One region of the Alkalihalophilus pseudofirmus genome, then DNA from elsewhere that is predicted to be linked to it. Evidence: riboswitches for the same ligand, from Rfam matches in the RefSeq annotation. Region 1 holds a riboswitch; each other region holds the start of a gene.

Region 1 (3,150 bases):
CAGAATAAGGATTTTTTGTGTTTAGAACCTCTCGCTCCGAAAGTCCTATAGTTAGTAAATTATTTTTCGTGATGTGCGAATCTTTTAAGAACGCTTTACGTCTATTATAGATAGCTGGTCTTATATGCATCAATAAATTAGATATTTGGGGGAGGTTCATATTGAAGAAATCAACAATCATTTCAATTGGATCCGTAGTGATCGTTATAGCAGGGATTGGAATTTATTCATTATTTGGAGGAGACAACGAGATTCAGGTTGTTAGTGGAAGTGAAGAGGAAATAGAAATAGAGGTACAAGAAGATGATGAAGATGTTGGGGCATTAGAAGAAGAGGTCGTAGAAGAACCCTCTGAAGAAATCTTTAATGATGGGATGGATCCACTTGAAATTCGGGAAACAATTCAAACAGTCCATGGAGTCTTAAATGGGATAACAGGGCATGGGCAGCTTGACACCTATCGTGAAAGTGGTGACGGAGCTCATATTGATAACTTTAATAAAATTGAATCAAACTTATTGGACCAAGCAAATCTAATTGAAAAAGTAATTCCTCATGTTCAGCATGAATTACTACGTAAAGACCTAGAAACTTTTGTGGCTATTACAAGATATGCGACTGAATCACATGAGGTAGAACACTTGTTATATTCTCATCGGATTATCCATGATGTTGAAACGGTACTTAATGAAGTGAGTGGTAAAAACATTTTTGGGGCAGCAGTATTTGTGGCGAGTGCTGGATACGAGCCAACAGCATTTGAAGCTGCAGTTAAACCAATCTTACAAACTCTCGCTTCAGAAGAAAGCGAGGAGTAACTAGTTCGTTAATACTACCTAAGAAGTAAGGCTGGTCCATAATTAGAGTGTTTAAAATCAAAATAAGAACGAAGCGCAAAGCTAGCGGATGGACTATACTTGAACCTCAAGTGGGTACTAGAGCAAAAGTGAGAATTAAAAAACTTAAGTCCGACCTTCCGCAAGTTACTACATATCTTGGTCGGTCAGCTCAGTTTGGAGTGCGCCACTTGAAAGGGTGGAGGTCACTGGTTCGATCCCAATTTAATGCTTGTGAGAGAACAGTATTAAAAGGGTGTGCTCTTTTGTGATGAAATAGATAGACTTTTCCGAATATACCAACTGGTAAAATAATTGTTGCTATTGTTATTAAAACATAGTTTAATAGACAGTATATTAAAAGTGCCCTAAATTAGTTACGGGATAATAGGGAAATCAGTTGAAATCTGATGCAGCCCCCGCTACTGTATGTGTTGATGAAAATGTCGTGCCACTAGATACTATCTGGGAAGGGACATGAGTAAGCTGAACAACACAAGCTAGGAAACCTGCTTTTAATTCAATGTATCCAGTCTTCGGAGGGAGGACGAGGGATGTTCATATGTGAGATCTATCATTAATCTCTATATTTGACATGCCCACTAACCTATCTTCCAATATGAAGCTACGGTTTTTTTTGTGGTTAATTTTATATGTAAAGCAAGGTGTATAACAGCTCGTTATGCTTAAAAGGGAAGTACGGTGTAAATCCGTCACGGTCCCGCCACTGTAATGGGAAGTTTCGTTGTATGAAGTCACTGATTAATCGGGAAGACACAACGAAATGATGAACCTAAGTCAGGAGACCTGCCTTGTTTTTCTTCTTCAATACCTACGGGTTTATAGGTAGAGAAGTGTAGTAAATGCTGTCTTTTTTTTGTATGGCATTTTATGCACCTCTACCTAGGGGTGCTTTTTTTATTTTGAAAAAGGAGTGAGTGGATGACTACTTGGAATTTAAATGGTACACAAAAACATGTATTAATCTGTAATGGATCAAGCTGTATGCGTAAAGACGGGGAAGAGATCACCGTTGCAATCCGTGATGAAATTAATGAGTTAGAACTTGATGATAAGATTCATACGTCAAGAACTAGATGTAACGGTCGTTGTAAAGATGTGTGCGTTGTGGTCGTCTATCCTGAAGGGAATTGGTATGAAGTGGACTCTCCGGAAAAAGGAAGGTCCATCATAAAAAGCCATGTTGATCCCACCATTGAATTAGGAGACTCTCTTATCTACAGCTTTAATAATGAGGAGTTTAAAGCAATAAATACTGATAAACGAATTAAAGGCATTGAAAAAGGTGAAAAGAAACAAGCGAAAGTCTAATTGAAACGGCTTACATTATAGCCTGGATCAAGGAGAGGTAATCAACTCAGGAGGTGTGATAATGCTTGGGAAGTTATTAGTTATAGGGTTTGGTCCTGGCAGTTTTGAGCACATGACAAACAGAGCATTAACAGCCATACAAGAAAGTCATTGCATAATTGGATATAAAACCTATGTAGATCTGATTAGTGATTTATTAACAGATCAAGAGATTATAAGTACTGGGATGTCAGAAGAAGTGAGTCGTGCACAAGCTGCGGTAAAGCTCGCTGAAGAAGGAAAAACAGTGGCTGTTATATCGAGTGGAGACGCTGGTGTTTATGGAATGGCTGGCCTTGTTTATGAAGTCTTAATTGAAAAAGGATGGACAGAAGAGACTGGAGTAAGTGTAGAGGTGGTTCCTGGTGTATCTGCTAGTAATTCATGTGCTTCACTACTAGGGGCACCGATCATGCATGATGCATGTACGATCAGCTTAAGTGATCATTTAACTCCGTGGAAGTTAATTGAAAAAAGAATAGAGGCTGCTGCACAAGCAGACTTTGTCATTAGTTTATATAACCCTAAAAGTGGACGGAGGACAAGACAGATTCAAGAAGCACAGAGAATTTTACTTAGCTATCGTTCTCCTAATACACCTGTTGGATTAGTGAAGAGTGCTTACCGTGAAAGGCAGCATATTGTTATTACGGATCTTCAGAACATGCTCGATCATGATATTGGTATGCTCACAACCGTTGTAATAGGAAATTCCTCGACATTCCTTTACGATAACAAATTAATTACTCCAAGAGGTTATCAAAGAAAGTATACCTTAGATAAAACGGAGCAACGATTAAAACCTCATGAACGACTCAGGCATGAAAATGAGCCATGGGCACTTCATCAAGGAAAAAAAGAAGACGAACAAATCCAGAAAAAAAGTCAAACACGAAAAGCTGAAGCGGCACCGGCCGCAAAAGTCTCAGAACCTAAGGAAACA
Region 2 (3,150 bases), 1.7 Mb from region 1:
AATGAACAAGAAATGCTAGAGCCTGTTCATTCCTATAAGAGTTTGCATGAGTTGTTCATCCGGAGGTTAAAGCCAGAGAGCAGACCGATTAATCAGCTAGAAGATATTCTCGTTAGTCCGGTTGATGGCATTTTGGCTGAGCAGCATATCCTAGCACCTGGTGTCACGTTTCATGTGAAAGGGCAAGATTATACTTTAGAAGAAATGTTAGGGTCTAGTGAAGCGGCAGGGAAATATGATGGCGGCGTAGTAATGGTACTTTATTTAAGCCCTAGTCATTATCACCGCATCCATAGCCCGGCAGATGCTGAAATCACAAAGCAATGGACGTTAGGCGGGCGATCTTACCCTGTGAACAATTGGGGGCTTCTCTACGGAAGAAGGCCGCTTTCAAGAAACTATCGAGTCATAACAGAGCTAAACGTTTCCGGCAAACAGTTAGCTGTTGTAAAAGTAGGAGCGATGAATGTTAACACGATTGAGCTTACTCACAAGAACTCAACCTTATCCCGAGGTGAAGAGATGGGGTACTTTTCCTTTGGCTCAACCGTTGTTTTAGTTGGGGAAAAAGGTTTGATGGAGCTTGCCGACAAGCAGACGCCAGCAGACGTACTAATGGGCCAAAAGCTGACCAATCGAGTTAATTAAACGTTTGTTTAACGGCATTTAGCATGTAATGATCCTCTACTTCAATAGTGGGCATGACAAGCCAGATTTTACAGATACGACAAGTAAGGATATAGGCTAGTCCCTCCTGGCATTATTTGTTTACCTCCGCTGAAGGCGCACGCTTTCCGCGGGCGGCCCGGGAGCTCAGCAGCTCACCGCGGAAAGCGAAGCATATTTCAGCAGCGGCGAGCCCGCTATACGCCATGTTTAAAGCATTTCAAGCTTTGAAGCTATACAATACTCCGATAACATACGCTTATTTTCCAGTTCTATTTATATGTGAATCATTCCCCCAATCTCCTAACCACCTGACCACCCAGCCGCCTAACACCTACAAAAATATAATCCTTGCATTCTACCCCTGATATCGTTTAATCTATCAATATATCGTATTAGTAATCATAACTAACAACTATATATTGTTTTTGTGGAATGTTGGTGCTGCTAGGCAGCTTAATAGGGAATCTGGTGAAAATCCAGAACTGTCCCCGCAACTGTAAGTGTGGATGAAATGAGACAACCACTGTATAAGAGAGCTGAAAGGTGCTTATACGGGAAGGCTCAGAGTAAAGAGAAGCACAAGTCAGGAGACCTGCCATCATTTCTCAGTCAGCTATCTTCGGGGGATGAGAAGTGAGACGGCAGCGGCTAGATTTGTGCGTTTTTGCAAGGTGCATTCTAGCTCGATTAAGGTATGCAAATGACCAAGTCCGTTTTACGCTCTATTTCTCAAACCTGAGAGATAGGGCGTTTTTTATTTGCAAATGAAATGTACATAGCTGAATGAAGGAGTGTGGGACAAATGAAGATAAACGTAAAAGAGAAAAAAGATAACCCGCTAGATGTGCAGGTAGATCTTGATTGGTTAGAGCAAACGTCGCATCTAACATGGGAAAAACGTGCAGCACATGCTTTAAATGAACTATCTGTGGAGGAGCCGCATTGGACTTATGTGGCAGCTGCTTGTTATATCAACCATTTGAGAGAACAAATAGCAGCACAACGAGGGGTAGAACCAAGAGTGCTTAGTGCAAGTTTTCCGGAGTATCTTAAAACGCAGATTGAAAAGGGAATCTATGATGAAAGATTAGGCTCGTATTCAACGGAAGAATTATACGAACTCGCATTAACGCTTGAACCGGCAAGAGATCAAAAGTTTACGTATATAGGCATTAAAACATTAGCAGACCGCTACCTGGCAAAGGCCTTTAATGATCAAATCGTAGAGCTGCCGCAAGAGCGCTGGATGGTTATAGCAATGACTCTAATGTCAGAAGAGAATAGAGGGTCCCGGCTTGAATTGGTAAAGGAAGCCTATTGGGCGCTCTCACATTTATATATGACAGTCGCTACACCGACAATGAGTAATGCCGGCAAAGCGGGAGGCCAGCTCTCAAGCTGCTTTATCGATACGGTGGAAGACGATCTAAGGTCGATTTTCGATAGCTGTACCGATGCGGCAACTGTGAGTAAGAACGGCGGCGGGCTTGGTATGTATTTAGGGAAGATTCGTGCAAGAGGTTCATCGATTCGTGGATTTAAAAATGTTTCCTCAGGCGTTATTCCTTGGATGAAGCAGCTAAATAACGTAGCTGTCAGCGTAGACCAGCTTGGCCAGAGGCAAGGCGCTATAGCGGTATACCTGGATGTTTGGCATAAAGATATCTTTGCTTTTCTCGATGCGAAATTAAATAACGGGGACGAGCGTCAAAGAACTCATGATCTCTTTACAGCTGTATCTTTGCCAGATCTATTTATGGAGGCTGTTGAGAAGAGAGATACTTGGTATTTGTTTGACCCCCATGAAGTTCGGATGAAAATGGGATTCTCTCTTGAAGATTTTTATGATGAGAAAAAAGGAAATGGAGAGTTCCGTAAAAGGTACGAGCAATGTGCAGCGAATGATGAACTGTCGCGTACAGAAATTCCAGCGATCGAAGTTATGAAACGAATTATGCTCTCTCAGCTTGAAACAGGAAGCCCGTTTATGTTCTACAGGGATACAGCAAACAGGCTGAATCCAAACAAGCATAAAGGAATGATTTACGGCTCTAATTTGTGTACTGAAATTATGCAGAATATGAGTGCGACAACCGTTGTGGAAGAAACACTTGAGGACGATACGATTTCGATTAAGAAGCAGCCGGGAGATTATGTGGTCTGTAATTTAAGCTCATTGTCGCTGGCTCAAGTATTTTCAGATGATGTGGTAGAAAGGGTCGTGAAGATTCAAGTAAGGATGCTAGATAATGTGATTGATCAAAATTCAATCGGCGTAAAACAAGCAGAGAAAACGAACAAACTGTACAGAGCGATCGGCCTTGGTACGTACGGATGGCATCATCACTTGGCGAAGCGAGGGATCGCTTGGGAGAGTGAGGAATCTGTTAAGGAAGTGGAGCGTGTATATGAGCGGATTAATCAAGCGGCGATTAAAGCTAGTGCAGAATTAGCGGCTGAAAAAGGTGCCTATCCGCATTA
Region 3 (3,150 bases), 250 kb from region 1:
TGCATAAGTAGCATTTGCTAAATAATCAGCTCTATCATCTTCTTTGAGCGGCAGTCCCTCACGCAGTGCAGGCTCATCTACTTGGATCATTTCAATACCATTTGCCTCTAGCTGACGAATTTCTTCCTGGATGGCTAAGGCAAGCTGATTAAGCATTTCTCTAAGTGATATGTCATCTCGCTCAAACGACCAATTTAAAATCGTAACGGGTCCGGTCAGCATCCCTTTCATTGGTTTTGTAGTCAATGACTTCGCATACAGAGTTTCCTTTAATGTCATCGGTTGGTCAAAAGAGATATCGGCCGCAATAATAGGTGGCTTAACACAACGAGAACCGTAAGATTGCACCCAGCCGTTTGTAGTGACTTCCATCCCATTTAAGCGTTGACCGAAAAATTCGACCATATCTGTACGTTCAAATTCCCCGTGAACAAAAACATCGAGCTGAATTTCTTCTTGAATGTTTACCCACTTTTGGATTTCTTCTTGAATAAATGTTTCATAATCGGCCTCAGACAAAGAGCCTTTTTTAAACTTTAAGCGGGCAGCTCTTACTTCTTTCGTTTGTGGAAAGCTTCCGATGGTTGTAGTAGGCAGGGGAGGAAGCTGCCACTTTTTCTTCTGTTGTTCTTTTCTTACATCAAAAGAAGTTCTTGTTGCTGTTAATTCGTTTAATTGAGAAAGCTTTCTTTGCACATCTGTATGAACTCTGCCTGTATCTTTATGAAACTCAGAGATAGCATAACTGTAAGCTCGGAGTTCATCTTTCTTCTCAGGAGATTTGAGTGCTTCACTAAGCAAGACTACTTCCTTTAGCTTTTCATCAGCAAAGGCAAGAGCGTCAACTAATTGCTCTGGCAGCGACTTCTCATTAGCCGTCGTAACAGGTACATGGAGCAATGAGCATGAAGGCTGAATGATCAATTGACTTGGCTGGATGTAGGATGTAATTTTTGCTGCTTGATCTTGTTTATCTAACAGGTTGCTTTTCCAAATGCTGCGGCCATCAATGACTCCGCATGCCAACAGCTTATCACTAGGAAACCCAGATGATCTTAATTTCTCTAGGTTGGCTCCTTTGTCGTGGACGAAATCAAGTCCGATAGCATCTACAGGTAATTGAATCACTTCTTCATAGCGTTCAACCGAGCCGTAATAGGTCTGTAAAAGCAGTTTTATCTCTGGCAGCTTCTCATTAAAGCGACTATAAACTTCTTGAAAAACCTCGATCGTAGGATGGTCGATATCTTGAACAAGAATCGGTTCATCAATTTGGATCCATTCGGCGCCCGCATCGGCTAATTCTTGGAACGCTTTGATGTAGTGAGGAATAAGTTCAGCTACCTTGTCTTTAAATTCACTGTTCGCGTATCCTTTTGATAAGGCAATCAATGTAACCGGACCTAAGATGACTGGTTTCCCTTTAATGCCCAGCTCATATTTTGCTTCATTAAATAAATCTAACAGTCTGTTATGTGTTAGTTTTGGTGCTGCGCCTTGTAATTCTGGAACAATATAGTGGTAGTTTGTGTTAAACCATTTAGTCATTTCAGAAGCAACATGTTCATCTGTTCCGCGGGCAATTGCAAAATATTGTTCCAGGGAAGCTTCTTCCATCGATTGAAACCTCTCGGGGATAAGCCCGAACATTACAGCTGTATCTAGAACTTGATCATAGTAGCTGAAATCGCCAATCGGAATAAGATCAATGCCTTTACTTCGCTGTTTCTTTAAATAGTCGATACGAAGCTGCTTCATTTCAAGTTCAAATGCCACTCTCGTTATTTTCTTTGTCCAATACTTTTCTAATACTTGTTTCCATTCTCTATTTTCCCCAATGCGTGGATAGCCTGTGTTTGATGTCACTATATTCATCTTTAAATCCCTCCAGATTGTCGTCTCTATTGTTGTGGTTAACTCAGCAAATAAAAAAACTCTCTTTCATCATTGAAAGAGAGATCACATACATAGACTTAACCTGGATGATCATAAACCATCGGCCAAAACATATCGATCACTCCTCCCTAATAAACGCGTAGGTACTAGTGCGTACAAAAGGCAGGTCTCCTGACTCAAGTTCATCGCTTGCTTATCCCTTCCCATTCAACTTAGCTAAGATCACTAAATGATGAATAGTGGCAATGATAAGCAGCTCGCTCTTACAGTGGCGCGACCGTGCCGGATTCTCACCGGACTTCCCTTTTAAGGTTTAGAAGGCAAACTCTAAACCACCTCTTGCATGTACTTATAAAATTAAATTAATCAAATACTTAGACTATATCCTAACTTAGATTATTTTATTAATCAAGAATTTTCTAAAAGAAATCTCTACCCTGATATTAGTCACATCCAATAATACTATATGCTATATTTACCCAGTCTTTACAATCACTTAATAATACATTGGTATAATTTATCTGGTATAAAAGACTTAGTTTAGGTGGGGGTTTGGTTGTGTTTAGGAATCGGTTAAAGAAGAAAAAGAGTGGTTCGAACAAACAAAAAACTGAGACAACAAGGCAAAACAGCAAGTTTTTAGAGAAGTTCTCCATGAAGAGCAGATTACTTTTTTTATTTGTTATGCTGCTAGCAGTCTCATTATCAATAGGAGGATTTACTTCTTATTTAAAAGCAAAAGAGATGACAGTCAACTCCATTGAAAACAGACTGATGCGGGAAGTAGATCTTATGGAAGTGATTGCTCAAAACCTTCAGTTCCTCTATGTGAGTGATGAAGAGTATTTTATGCAACAGCTAGAATCAAATATTAGATCACAGCAAGATAAACTTGAAGAAGACGGGATTAGTGCCGAATTCTTTTCTGTCATTAATCAAGAAGCTGTCCCGTTTCAAGTAAGTCAAGATACTTTGCCGCCTATCCCTGTTGAAGCGATAAGCAAAATGGAACAAAGAGATCAAGGAGTCATCCATGTAGAAATAGATGGATCCAAGTATTCGATTTCATTTCAGACAATAAATGAAATCGGCGGAATCTTTGCCTTAGCCGTTCCTGAAGCCTCTTATATGGGTGCGGTAGTTGACATGGCTTATTTTAATCTGCTTGTAGTTGTGATTAGTGTATTTATCTCTACCATATTCATTTTGCTTTTCGTTCGATCTATTACGAAGCCTCTTACAGATTTGCGAGAG
Region 4 (3,150 bases), 1.4 Mb from region 1:
GAAAAGTAAAAGTTTGTCATATCCCTTAATCGTAGAAGGGAAAATTTACGAAGATATCTTAATCTATTTAGGTTTAAATCGGCAATGGTTAATTGCTGAATTACAAAAAAGTCGGGTTGCTCAAGTAAATCGCGTCTTCTTCGCTTCCATTAATGATGACCAAGAACTTCACGTATCCTTAAACAATGAACAGCAGCAAATGCCGACTATTTACAACTAATTGAGGGTCCGTTTCAAACTCGTTACTTTCTAATGTTCTTCACAAGAGTAACTCAAATACAAAGCAATTTGCTTCACAGTAGAACAATAGCATTTAAAGAAAAATGAATTTATTATCACACTAAGTAAGGAAACCTTATGATAAAAAAAGCGGTGAGACCCTGCATTACTATAGTAATGCGGAGTCTCACCAGCCCTTCTAAGGAACAAAGGTGTATGTCAGTCAACATATTAAAATGAGTCGTTATGTTCGAAAGACTCGTTATGAAAACATTTTTATTGTTATTTTGAAGTTGGCATCTCAAGAGCAAGTTTTGCTTTTTCTAGGTCATGACTGACTTGCTCGTCAACATCATAAGCATGATACATTTCCTGCTCAATCATATAGGTAGCCACCTCATGATGTAATTGGATCGTTTCATCTAGTTGTTTCTTTAAAATTTTATGGATCTCAGGGCTTGCTGTTTCCGTAATCGCTACTGCATAGCTCCTTACAGCTGCTTTTGCAGTTACTAGAAGATCTGTTGCAATGACCTCATCATTAATTAAATCTTTATTATTGATTTTATCAAGAATACTAGACATAAGCTTATTCTCCTTTCTCTACTTTTTCTAAAATAGTACGCAATTCTTTAACAGCCTCTTGAGATGCAGCGGCATCTTTTTGTAGCAATTGTTTTAGTTTCTTGTCAGAAGCCAGCCCTTGCATCATTGAGGATTTTGCAGCACTAGCTGATTTAATTGTCAGCATTTCATGAACTTCTAACACTTCATGAGCTGCGTAGTTTGTTTTTGCCATCATTGTTGCCTCCTTGTTGTTTTAGAATGTAATGTATGAATTCCACTGTTTTATAAAATAAAACCTATTAATTTTTTATTGATAGACAAAATGTTTAAAAAATAGTGTCGAATACGTGGTGATCATGTATAATAAAGATACTTATTAACAATCTCATATAGCACATCTAGGTCACTTTGTTATAGAAGTGATAATAGGGAAGTTGGTGTAAATCCAACGCGGTCCCGCCACTGTAAATGCTTGATTGCCTGCACATCCACTGTCAATTTGATGGGAAGGGGAAGTAATCGATAAGCATGAGTCAGGAGACCTGCCTAGGTGTTTCGTGTGAAACCTTCGAGGAAAAGGGGAAGCGGTCTAAAACGACTCTATTTTATCTCATTTCAAAAATGGAGTAAGATTAGTACTACTTTAATGTGTAAGCACTCCTCGGCATGGAGTGCTTTTTTGTGTATATGCCGCCTAATTCAACAATATGTTCCACAGAAGAGCTAGAGAGAGAAAATAAGTAATACTACATATTTAGGAGAGGATTTTATGTTGAAAAAGTGGTATGCAATTCTTGCCGCACTTATGCTTGCTTTTGTTTTAACTGCTTGTGGGGAGACAACAGATACAGAGGAGAGTACTGAGCCTGTTGATACAGAAGAAGCAGGTGAAGAAAATGTTGAGAGTGAGAGTGGAGAAACGGGAGATTTTCCTAGAACTGTAACTGATGCTTTGGGAGAAGAGGTTGTTATTGAAGAGAAGCCTGAGAAAATTGTTTCCCTCATTCCTAGTATTACTGAGACATTGTTTAAAATTGAGCAAGGAGAATATGTGGTAGGTCGTACAGATTGGGACAACTATCCTGAAGAAGTCTTAGATATTGAGAGCGTAGGAGATATGAACTTTGATGTCGAGCGTGTCCTATCCCTTAGTCCTGATCTTGTTTTATCCCATGAATCAAATGCACATAGTTCAACTGAAGGATTAGATCAAATCCGTGCTGCTGGTATTCCGGTAGTTGTCATTAACGATGCCAGTTCCATTGATGCCGTATATGAGGCTATCACAATGATTGGAGAAGCATCTGGCGGAGATCAAGAAGCAGCTTCTACCATCGAAGAGATGAAAGAACGTTTTGCAGCTATTGAAGAAAAAGCTTCAGAAATTAGTGAGGAAGACCAGGTAGATGTATGGGTTGAAGTGTCAGATGAGTTATATACAGCTGGAAGCGAAACGTTTATTGATGAAATGCTTACTCTAATTCGTGCTAATAATATTGCTGATACGGAGCAGGGTTGGCCGCAATTTACTGAAGAGGAAGTAGTCACTTTGAATCCACAAGTGATTATTACAACTTACGGGTATTACGTTGAAAATGCTGATGAGAAAATTAAAGAACGTGCCGCTTGGCAAGATGTAGATGCCGTTAAAAATGAGCGTATTTATGATGTGCAATCTGATGAAGTCACAAGGTCAGGTCCGCGTCTTGTAAAAGGAGTAGAGGAACTTGCGTCAGTCATTTATCCAGAGGTATTTGGCGAATAATCACTTTATTGCCTATACAGCAGTACTAATATTTTGTTTTACAGCGTTTATCATAAGCATCGGAAAGGGAAGTGTTGAACTTCCCTTTTCTACCGTTATACACATCGTTTTACAAGAAGGATTACATATACCGCTCAATGCAGTCCTAGATCCTATGCATGTGAATATCGTGATGGAAATCAGGCTTCCGAGGACGCTGCTTGCTATGATGGTCGGCGCTTGTTTAGCCGTTGCTGGAGCAGCCTTTCAAGGTTTTCTTAAAAATCCCCTTGCTGATCCTTATACATTAGGGGTTTCATCAGGGGCTGCAGTTGGTGCGGTGGTCGTATTATTTTTTGGCATCAGCTTGCCGATTATTGGTCAGTTCACATTACCTTTTGTCAGTATTATTTCAGGCTTTTTGACTCTATTTTTAGTTATAGGGTTTGCTAGAATCGTTCAGCGTTCGATGTCGGCTGAGACGATTATTTTAGCAGGAATTATTTTCAGCTCGTTTTTAGGCGCATTTATCTCCTTGATGATTTCATTAACAGGTGATGAGCTGCGGCAGATTATTAATTGGCTGATGGGCAGTGTGGCTATGCGAGGATGGCCCTATG

The links. A riboswitch is a leader RNA that binds a small molecule or an ion and turns the genes downstream of it on or off. The one in region 1 is predicted to bind cobalamin.
Region 2: it holds a riboswitch for cobalamin, as region 1 does, so the genes downstream of both, PQ478_RS02110 (ribonucleoside-diphosphate reductase subunit alpha) here and PQ478_RS15040 ((2Fe-2S) ferredoxin domain-containing protein) in region 1, are expected to answer to the same signal.
Region 3: it holds a riboswitch for cobalamin, as region 1 does, so the genes downstream of both, metE (5-methyltetrahydropteroyltriglutamate--homocysteine S-methyltransferase) here and PQ478_RS15040 ((2Fe-2S) ferredoxin domain-containing protein) in region 1, are expected to answer to the same signal.
Region 4: it holds a riboswitch for cobalamin, as region 1 does, so the genes downstream of both, PQ478_RS07315 (ABC transporter substrate-binding protein) here and PQ478_RS15040 ((2Fe-2S) ferredoxin domain-containing protein) in region 1, are expected to answer to the same signal.

What each region holds. Positions count from the first base shown of each region.
Region 1 is NZ_CP117835.1:2,820,727-2,823,876, reverse strand. Features, by position in the region: gene PQ478_RS15045 (hypothetical protein) at 162-818, shown strand; cobalamin riboswitch at 1,181-1,367, shown strand; cobalamin riboswitch at 1,483-1,665, shown strand; gene PQ478_RS15040 ((2Fe-2S) ferredoxin domain-containing protein) at 1,779-2,168, shown strand; gene cobJ (precorrin-3B C(17)-methyltransferase) at 2,230-3,150, shown strand, end outside.
Region 2 is NZ_CP117835.1:393,604-396,753, forward strand. Features, by position in the region: gene PQ478_RS02105 (phosphatidylserine decarboxylase) at 1-648, shown strand, start outside; cobalamin riboswitch at 1,089-1,283, shown strand; gene PQ478_RS02110 (ribonucleoside-diphosphate reductase subunit alpha) at 1,472-3,150, shown strand, end outside.
Region 3 is NZ_CP117835.1:3,070,170-3,073,319, reverse strand. Features, by position in the region: gene metE (5-methyltetrahydropteroyltriglutamate--homocysteine S-methyltransferase) at 1-1,875, opposite strand, end outside; cobalamin riboswitch at 2,041-2,251, opposite strand; gene PQ478_RS16385 (methyl-accepting chemotaxis protein) at 2,455-3,150, shown strand, end outside.
Region 4 is NZ_CP117835.1:1,408,725-1,411,874, forward strand. Features, by position in the region: gene PQ478_RS07300 (DUF421 domain-containing protein) at 1-220, shown strand, start outside; gene PQ478_RS07305 (spore coat protein) at 502-804, opposite strand; gene PQ478_RS07310 (hypothetical protein) at 809-1,021, opposite strand; cobalamin riboswitch at 1,170-1,350, shown strand; gene PQ478_RS07315 (ABC transporter substrate-binding protein) at 1,556-2,551, shown strand; gene PQ478_RS07320 (FecCD family ABC transporter permease) at 2,514-3,150, shown strand, end outside.